DNA from 3 places in the Erwinia sp. BNK-24-b genome. Region 3 is predicted to be linked to each of the others. Evidence: predicted binding sites of a transcription regulator. Region 3 holds the regulator's gene; each other region holds the start of a gene.

Evidence for each region. Region 3 encodes LexA, which represses DNA repair genes until DNA is damaged. Its sites were predicted from a motif close to TNCTGTATGTACATACAGNA; they were not measured.
Region 1: the regulator LexA is predicted to act here: its motif matches at 1,417-1,436, upstream of sulA (SOS-induced cell division inhibitor SulA).
Region 2: the regulator LexA is predicted to act here: its motif matches at 1,454-1,473, upstream of uvrB (excinuclease ABC subunit UvrB).

The regions. Positions count from the first base shown of each region.
Region 1 is NZ_CP179901.1:2,976,691-2,979,971, forward strand. It holds gene yccS (YccS family putative transporter) at 1-624, shown strand, start outside; gene ACMGGR_RS13585 (TfoX/Sxy family DNA transformation protein) at 621-1,247, opposite strand; gene sulA (SOS-induced cell division inhibitor SulA) at 1,456-1,965, shown strand; gene ompA (porin OmpA) at 2,313-3,281, shown strand, end outside.
Region 2 is NZ_CP179901.1:3,210,507-3,213,787, reverse strand. It holds gene ACMGGR_RS14605 (ABC transporter ATP-binding protein) at 1-650, opposite strand, end outside; gene uvrB (excinuclease ABC subunit UvrB) at 1,551-3,281, shown strand, end outside.
Region 3 is NZ_CP179901.1:4,334,968-4,338,248, reverse strand. It holds gene plsB (glycerol-3-phosphate 1-O-acyltransferase PlsB) at 1-704, opposite strand, end outside; gene ACMGGR_RS20025 (diacylglycerol kinase) at 833-1,195, shown strand; gene lexA (transcriptional repressor LexA) at 1,298-1,906, shown strand; gene ACMGGR_RS20015 (CsbD family protein) at 2,393-2,602, shown strand; gene zur (zinc uptake transcriptional repressor Zur) at 2,750-3,259, opposite strand.

The DNA.
Region 1 (3,281 bases), 1.4 Mb from region 3:
GGTGAAGGTTTTGAGGTCGCGCTGCCGCGTATTATCGATACGCTGTTGGGCTGCGGCATCGCCTGGCTGGCCGTGGCTTTTATCTGGCCCGACTGGCGCTTCCGCCGTCTTTCTGCCGTGGCGGAGCGTACGCTGAACGCTAACTGTCGCTACCTGGACGCTATCCTTGTGCAGTATCACCAGGGTAAAGATAACCGGCTGGATTACCGCGTAGCACGCCGCGATGCCCATAATGGCGATGCGGAACTTGCCTCCGTGGTTTCAAATATTTCAGCAGAGAAAAATACCGGGACCAGCCTGCGAGAAGATGCTTTTCGCCTGCTGTGCCTTAACCACTCCTTTCTCAGCTACATCTCGGCCCTGGGCGCGCACCGTGAAAAAATGACCAGCCAGCCAATTCTGCAGTTGATGGACGACGCGGTCTGCTACGTTGATGACGTACTGCACGTTGATATCGTAGACGACAGTAAGGCTGCCAGACTGCTGGATAATCTGTCTGTGCGTCTGGCCGAGGCCGAGGCCGCGCCGGAAACGAAAGAACCGCTGGTATTGCAGCAGGTTGGCCTGCTGGTCGCGCTGCTGCCGGAAATAGCCCGGCTTAAGAAAAAACTCTCTGCGGCTTAAGGTTTTTGCTGCCTGGCCACCTGACGCCGCATCGTTTCTTTGTACCACCGCCGAAGTTCTGTTTTGATATGTTCCGGCAGCGCTTCATGATGATGCCCTGTAATAGCGCCTTCGAGCGCAAACAGAATATTAATGCCGACATTTTTATTACTGGCGTACAGCTTAAGCCAGCAGCGTCTGGCCCCCTCTTGCTTGAGCCTGGCAATGGTGCTGATGCCTACCTGCCTTAGCAACATTTCCAGCTTCCCGGTCAGGTTAGGCAAATCTTTTAAACGCTGATTTTGTTGCTGCCGGGCTTTCTGCTCACGTGCGCCCTGCAGGCAAAGCCTGGAAAGTGCCAGAAGCTGTTCGTTCTCTTTCCATAAAGGCTCGTCAACGCGATAGTAGTCCAGCGCGACCGGCACGCCTCTTTTATTGAAGTGCAAAGGTTTCATTTTCCGCTCGGTCAGATAGGGCTTCACCTGCTCGCAAGCGCGCAGATAGAGCTCTCCTTCTGCCACCAGGGCAAAAACAACGTTATCGACAGACAGACTGTAGCCGCCGAACTGGCTACGACTGTCAATATCGCCCAGTTCAGCAAGCTGACATTTGGCTTTGGCAATCTGCGTTTTTGAGTCACACATAGTTCTCTCCTTCCAGATAAATGATGCCTTCCCGTGGCGTTTGCTATGGAAAAGAAAGGTATGCAATCACCGTTACAGGTTCAATTAATAATTGCTGTGTGGGTCGACTGGATTGTCATTTTGCGAGGCGTTTTCAAAAAATAAGGTTGATCTTTATGCATTACCCTTATACTGTATATCCATACAGTGACCTGCGAGCAAAGCCAATATGCATACTCATTCCATGAAATCTCTTTTTGCTAATCGCCGTTTTCAACAGGCTTCAGCCTGTGCCGCATCGACAACAAACGAAGCTACTGGCCTTATCAGCGAACTGATTTACAGTGAGAATCAGCCAGGCATGACGCAAATGCTGCTTTTACCTCTACTGCAACAGCTCGGCACCCAGTCACGCTGGCAGCTTTGGCTGACGCCACAGCAAAAACTAAGTCGTAGCTGGCTTGCGCAATCCGGCCTGCCGCTGGATAAAGTTATGCAAGTTCAGGGAACAGCGGCCATTAATACGCTGGAAGCGATGATAAAGGCCCTGCAAACAGGAAACTACAGCGTAGTGCTCGGCTGGCTGCCGGAAGAATTGTCATCAGACGATCGGCAACGACTGCATAATGCTGCTCTTTGTGGCCAGGCCCTGGGGTTAATTATGCGCCCGGATCCGATCGAAATGGCGACCTCCAGACCCTTTAATGGCTTAAAGATTCACTCAAGTTTGTATCATTAAGTAAAAATAAGAGTTTTCCCATCATAAACTTCTTCGCCGGGCCTGATAAGCGTCTGATTATGCTATGACCCGGCGTGACAATGGTTTAGCCCTCTTTTCCCCCTCCTTTATTTCGTCCCTCACATAAGTTAAATATGTAAATTTGTGTCTAAACCTCCGTTTTTTTTCAGGCCTCCTTCACATCTTACTTGTAACTTTGCTGGTACGTTGTAGACTTTACGTCGCCAGGGTGCTCAATAATCTCCCTTTTTTGGATGAGTCATAATCGAGCGTCATAACCCGGCGAAGGATTAATCAAAGAGCTAATGAAAGCTCATTGCCTATTTGGATGATAACGAGGCGCAAAAATGAAAAAGACAGCTATCGCAATTGCAGTGGCACTGGCTGGCTTCGCTACCGTAGCGCAGGCCGCCCCTAAAGATGACACCTGGTACGCCGGTGCGAAACTGGGCTGGTCTCAGTACCACGACACTGGTTACTACGGTAACGGTTATGCAAACAACGACGGTCCAACTCACGAAAGCCAGCTGGGCGCTGGTGCGTTCGGTGGTTACCAGGCTAACCAATACCTGGGCTTCGAACTGGGTTATGACTGGCTGGGCCGTATGCCTTACAAAGGCAATGTAGTAAATGGCGCATTTAAAGCACAGGGCGTTCAGCTGGCTGCTAAACTGAGCTACCCAATCTATGACGATCTGGACGTGTACACCCGTCTGGGCGGCATGGTATGGCGCGCAGACTCTAAGCAGAACAACAACGGCAACCGCATCAGCGACCACGACACCGGCGTTTCTCCGCTGGCAGCAGTGGGCCTTGAGTATGCTGTGACCAAAAACTGGGCTACCCGCCTGGATTACCAGTGGGTGAACAACATCGGTGATGCAAACACCGTTGGTACTCGTCCAGACAACGCCATGCTGAGCGTAGGTGTTTCCTACCGCTTCGGTCAGGATGAAGCAGCTCCAGCACCGGCTCCGGCTCCAGCGCCAGCGCCAGTTGTTGAAACCAAGCGTTTCACCCTGAAATCAGACGTTCTGTTCACCTTCAACAAGGCGACTCTGAAGCCTGAAGGCCAGCAGGCTCTGGATCAGCTGTACACCCAGCTGAGCTCTCTGGATCCGAAAGACGGCAGCGTTGTTGTTCTGGGCTTCACCGACCGTATCGGTTCTGACCAGTACAACCAGAAACTGTCCGAGAAACGTGCTCAGTCCGTTGTTGACTACCTCGTTTCTAAAGGCATCCCTTCTAACAAGATCTCTGCACGTGGCATGGGTGAATCTAACCCAGTTACCGGCAACACCTGTGACAGCGTGAAA
Region 2 (3,281 bases), 1.1 Mb from region 3:
CGCCCGCGGTGCAGCAGCAGAAAATAGTCGGCCACCTTACGGATAAACGAAATTCGCTGCTCCAGCAGCAGGATAGTCAGCCCGAAATCGTGATTCAGCCGGTGGATCAGATTGCCCATCTCCTCCTCCAGCCAGGGCGACATCCCTTCCGTTGGCTCATCCAGAATCAGCAGCTTCGGCTGCAGCACCAGCGCTCTGGCCAACGCCAGCTGCTGCTGCTGGTCCAGCGCCAGCTCGCCGCTGCGGCGGTGACGCAGCGAATACAACGCCGGAAACAGATCGTAAACCATCGGCGGAATAGCCGGATGGCCCTGCTGCCCCACGCCCGCCAGCAGCGCTATCTGCAAATTCTCCTCAACGCTAAGCTGAGAAAAAAGATGACGGCCCTGCGGCACATAGCCAATGCCTAGCGCGGCGCGTTTTTCGACCGGCTGCGCCAGCAAATTTTGCGGCGGCCTGTTCCCTTCCTGCCAGGTAATGGAGCCGCTATTGATTGGCAGATGGCCCATAATACAGTTCACCAGCGTGGTCTTACCCATGCCTGGCCGACCCAGTACGCCGGTGCAGGTGCCCGGCGGCAGCTCCAGATCGACATCCCACAAAATATGATTCTGTCCATAAAACTGGTTAATCGCATGTAAGCTCAGCATCTGACACTCTCCTTCGGACGGTTTTCGATCGCGCCTCCGTTTGGCAATGGATGGCGAACAGTCACGTTTTGGCAACGTCCGCAGTTTGCGCTTCACACGCTGACGTAGTGAAAGCGTGAGGCGGTCACAGAGTGTTGCAATTAGCAGGCCATAATTTAATAGAATCGGATATTTCGTAGAGAAGCGCAGTTTACCGCCGCAATTGGTCAGAAAAAGTTAACAATTGCCCCGGGGAACAGGTTGCTGCACTTTGTCAGTGCCGGTTGCTTAGCGATAATGGTGCAGACGCCTGTATAAAAGGCAATACCGGGCGCTACAAAGCAAAAAGAAAAAGCGTAAATAAGGCTGGTTTCGTTCAGGAAACTATGCGTGCCAGCCCGGCTAACGGGGGACAATGAATAAAAATAATAAAGAAAAAAATTATTTTGCGTACGCGCGCGCATGAACAGGGAATTTATACACAGCAGACGGGCAGGGCGCTGAATTCACTTATCCACCATTCCTGTGGATAACCATGTGTATGACTGACTGAAAACCTTTGTAAAGCGAGAGCGGACGCGGCCTGGGCTTGAGTTGTTGCTAAACTCAGCGCCATTAACAGCGTAATATTTTTCAATAAGTTAATGAAAATCAAGCGGCAGAAAGGGCCAGGCAGTTTCGCCGTCGTCATTTCAACCGCGCGTATTGACAAATGTTAAACTTTCATCCTGGCTGGGGATAACCTTGCCGCTTTCCTGCCGCTTAAGCATTTGCCGCTGCTCTGCATCCGCAAGATTTTACTTAACGTAGCCAGCATGCAGAATAACTGTGCTTATATCCAGTATTTTTCGCTGGCAAAATCGCCATAGCGGAGTAAAATTACAACCTTGTCCGCGCTTTTCACTACCAGGTAGCCATTCAATGAGCAAAGTCTTTAAACTTAATTCCGCCTTTAAACCTTCCGGCGATCAGCCTGAAGCCATTCGCCGCCTTGAAGAAGGGCTGCAGGATGGACTGGCGCACCAGACGCTGCTCGGCGTAACGGGGTCGGGCAAAACCTTTACCGTGGCGAACGTGATAGCCGATCTGAACCGTCCGACGATGGTGCTGGCACCCAACAAGACCTTAGCAGCGCAACTTTACGGAGAGATGAAGGAATTCTTTCCTGAAAACGCCGTCGAGTACTTCGTCTCCTACTACGACTATTATCAGCCGGAAGCCTACGTGCCCAGCTCGGACACCTTTATCGAGAAGGACGCCTCGGTTAACGAACATATCGAGCAGATGCGTCTTTCCGCGACCAAAGCGCTGCTGGAGCGCCGCGACGTCATCGTGGTGGCGTCGGTGTCGGCCATTTATGGTCTGGGCGATCCCGACTCGTACCTGAAAATGATGCTGCATCTGACGCGCGGTATGGTTATCGACCAGCGCGCCATTCTGCGCCGACTGGCCGAGCTACAGTACAGCCGTAACGATCAGGCGTTTCAGCGCGGCACCTTCCGCGTGCGTGGCGAAGTTATCGATATCTTTCCGGCGGAGTCGGACGACTACGCGCTGCGCGTTGAGCTGTTTGACGAAGAGGTCGAGCGCCTCTCTATTTTCGATCCGCTGACCGGCCAGATTAGCTCGGTCATTCCGCGCTACACCATCTATCCTAAAACGCACTACGTGACGCCGCGTGAGCGCATCCTGCAGGCGATGGAAGATATTAAGGTAGAGCTGGCCGATCGCCGTAAAACGCTGCTGGCCAACAATAAGCTGCTGGAAGAGCAGCGCATCTCCCAGCGCACGCAGTTTGACCTGGAGATGATGAACGAGCTGGGCTACTGCTCGGGCATCGAAAACTATTCACGCTACCTGTCGGGGCGCGGGCCGGGCGAAGCGCCGCCCACGCTGTTCGACTATCTGCCAGCCGACGGCCTGCTGGTGATTGATGAATCCCACGTTACCATCCCGCAGATTGGCGGCATGTATCGCGGCGACCGCGCGCGTAAAGAGACGCTGGTGGAGTATGGCTTCCGCCTGCCGTCGGCGCTGGATAACCGTCCGATGAAGTTTGAAGAGTTCGAGGCGCTGGCCCCGCAGACCATCTATGTTTCGGCGACGCCGGGCAACTACGAGCTGGAGAAGTCGGGTGGCGAAGTGGTGGATCAGGTGGTCAGGCCAACCGGGCTGCTGGATCCGCTTATCGAAGTGCGGCCGGTCGCCACGCAGGTAGACGATCTGCTGTCGGAAATTCGCAAGCGGGTGGCGATTGACGAGCGCGTGCTGGTCACGGTACTGACCAAGCGCATGGCCGAAGACTTAACCGAATACCTGACCGAGCACGGCGAGCGGGTACGCTATCTGCACTCGGATATCGACACGGTCGAACGCGTCGAAATCATTCGCGATTTGCGTCTGGGCAAGTTTGACGTGCTGGTCGGCATCAACCTGCTGCGAGAAGGGCTGGATATGCCAGAGGTGTCGCTGGTCGCTATTCTGGATGCCGATAAAGAAGGCTTCCTGCGTTCCGAGCGCTCGCTGATCCAGACCATTGGCCGCGCCGCGCGTAACGTTAACGGCAAGGCGATCTTGTATGGCGATAAGATCACCCCGTCAATGGAAAGGGCAATTGGCGAAACCGAGCGCCGCCGCGAGAAGCAGGAGATC
Region 3 (3,281 bases):
GCTTCATCCTCAACGGCTTTTGCAATCGCTTTAGACTGCAACAGCTTATTGAACAAATCCTGACGAACGGGCAGGCGCGGGCCAATCGCCGCCAGGCGCTGGCGGGCAAAATGCATTCTGGCTACGCGTGCCAGCTTCTGGGCGATAGTTTTATCCGTGCCGTGCTCTGTTGCCATCCGGCGTAGTGACACCATCGGTGAAAAGCGCACAAAGCTGTCGCGTCCCAGCCACAGGACGGCGATAAACTTCTGGATACCGTTTAATACGCGCAGATGCGGCTGGCTTTCGCCCTGAACTTCGCGGCCTGGTGCGCGGCCAAACATCACCGCAACGGGTACCATCTGCACATCAAGCAGAGGATGACTACGGTGCAAATCCAGATAGTCATGGAACGTTTTAACGGATTCCAGATTCGGCGCATAGTAAGGAAACACGCGCGGGCCATCGTGGATAAACACGTAACGCGGCAGCAGCGTACCGTCGATTTCCAGCGGATCTAAGGGATCGGGAAGATCTTCTTTGCGGCACTGCTCGCGCAACGCCAGCAGATCGGCCTTTGAATCATACGGTAGTACATACATAATAGGGCGCGACGTATCGAGCCCCAGTTCAGCGACCGGCTCGGCGGGGATCGCCTTACTCTTTACCAGCATTTTTACCGGTAAATTCAACAATTTATAATATAATTTACGCCAACCTGACATAGACAACATGAAGCCTCTCGTTAGCAAAGCGCCGCAAGCATACCAGAATCCTTGCATGAGATCTGTGATGTTACAAAATGTGCGCTACCCTGACATTGACGTTAAACATTACAAAGGGTTCCCTTGATATGACAAATAACGCCGTCGGTATCACGCGGATTATCAAAGCTGCCGGTTATTCGTGGAAAGGATTACGAGCGGCATGGCAGCATGAAGCCGCTTTTCGCCAGGAGCTGGTGGCAGCAGTGATTGCGGTCATTATCGCCTGCTGGCTGGACGTCAGCGTACTGGCAAGAGTCATGATGATCGGGTCCGTCGCGCTGGTGATTATCGTCGAAGTGCTTAACAGCGCCATTGAAGCCGTGGTCGACAGGTTGGGCAACGAGTTTCACGAGCTGTCCGGACGCGCCAAGGATATGGGGTCGGCGGCGGTGCTGCTGGCTATCTTGCTGGCCGTTTTCGTCTGGCTGAGCATATTGCTTTCACGCTGAACGCCCGTAAAGTAATTGTCGTTTTTTGCACAGCTTAAGGTTTTCAACGGCGAAATACCTGTATATACTTACAAGTGACTGTATAAACAACCAGGGGGCGGGATGAAAGCACTAACGGCAAGGCAGCAACAGGTTTATGACCTGATTCGCCAGCATATTAACCAAACCGGCATGCCGCCGACGCGGGCAGAGATCGCTACGCAGCTCGGTTTCCGTTCCCCGAATGCGGCTGAAGAGCACCTTAAAGCGCTGGCGCGCAAGGGCGTTATCGAAATCGTTTCCGGTGCATCACGCGGTATTCGCCTGATGATGGAAGACGAAGACGGCCTGCCGCTGATTGGCCGTGTGGCTGCGGGCGAACCGCTGCTGGCGGAACAGCACATTGAAGGACATTACCAGGTCGATCCGGATTTATTCAAGCCGGGTGCCGATTTCCTGCTGCGCGTTAGCGGCATGTCGATGAAAGACATCGGTATTATGGATGGCGATCTGTTGGCCGTACATAAAACGCAGGACGTGCGTAACGGTCAGGTAGTGGTTGCGCGTATTGATGACGAAGTTACCGTCAAGCGACTGAAAAAGCAGGGTAACATCGTTCATTTACTGCCGGAAAACAACGAGTTCCAGCCTATTGTGGTTGACCTGCGTCAGCAAACCTTTTCAATTGAAGGCCTGGCGGTTGGCGTGATACGTAACGGTAACTGGCTCTGAGCCACCGCTTCTGGTGATTTCTCCACGCGTCGTTTCTATAACGGCGCGTTGCGGCTTTCCTGAGTTTCAGATCTTCTCTTAGCAGCACAGATTTTCCTTTCTTTTAACACGGCATTTGACCGTGACTGCCTTCCCCGTGTTTGCTGTACTGCTACTGCTACTGCTACTGCTACTGCTACTGCTACTGCTACTGCTACTGCTACTGCTACTGCTACTGCTACTGCTACTGCTACTGCTACTGCTACTGCTACTGCTACTGCTACTGCCGTCTTTCTTAATGGCTACTGTCTCCGCACGTCGTACAGGCTTGTTACCTTTGCTTTCACACCGCTTCGCTTTTTTTTGCTGGTCGCCATGCAAAACCGCCATCATCTACTACAATTATTAGTACGTTAAGCATTTAGGCAGCGTTTTATGTTGCTGTCAGCCGTTTTGCTGTAACGATAAGCTGTTATCACCTAAGGTTCTAAGTTAAGGAGAGACAAGATGAATAAAGACGAAGCCGGCGGTAACTGGAAGCAGTTAAAAGGTAAAGTGAAAGAGAAGTGGGGCAAGCTGACCGACGATGATATGACCATCGTTGAAGGCAAACGCGATCAGCTGGTAGGTAAAATCCAGGAACGCTATGGCTACACTAAAGACCAGGCCGAAAAAGAACTCGGTGACTGGGAAACGACGAATAAACATCGCTTCTGAGGATGTTAAGTAAGTCGCTGGCAGGCTAAATAATCAGTCTGCTTAACAAGGGTGGTGCTTACGGCACCGCCCTTGTTTGTTTATGGCCTTTGGCACGTCATTGACACTGGTCAGACATGGCTTAAATATATTTGAAGGGTTAGCTACTTAGCGGCCACGCTTTTTGGCAACAACCGTGTGATCGTGCTGGCACTCATCCTGGTGCTGGCAGGCTTCAACTTCAACGCAATTAAGGCACAAACCGTGTGCTTCAATAACGCTATTGGTCAGCGCAAAACCCGTGCTTTTTGCCAGTGACTTCAAAATAGCCTCTACGCCTTCGGCATGTTGTTCAGTCACGGCCCCGCAGCGGTCGCAGATTAGCATCGCCGAGGTATGTGAAGGCTCTTCAAAGTGATGGCATACCACATAGCTGTTGGTCGACTCCACCCGATGCACGAACCCCTGCTCCAGCAAAAAATCCAGCGCGCGATAAATCGTCGGCGGCTTGGCCTGTGGTTCGCTTGCGCGTAGCAGGTCCAGCAGATCGTAAGCGCTGATTGCGCCGTGATGCTGGCTCATTAGCCGTAGCACTTCCAGACGCTGAGGCGTCAGCCTGACGTTGCGCTGCTGGCAGATAGACTCTGCCTGCGACAGGATTTTTTCAGGACTGTTTATCTTCATAGCTCTCCCCAGGCCA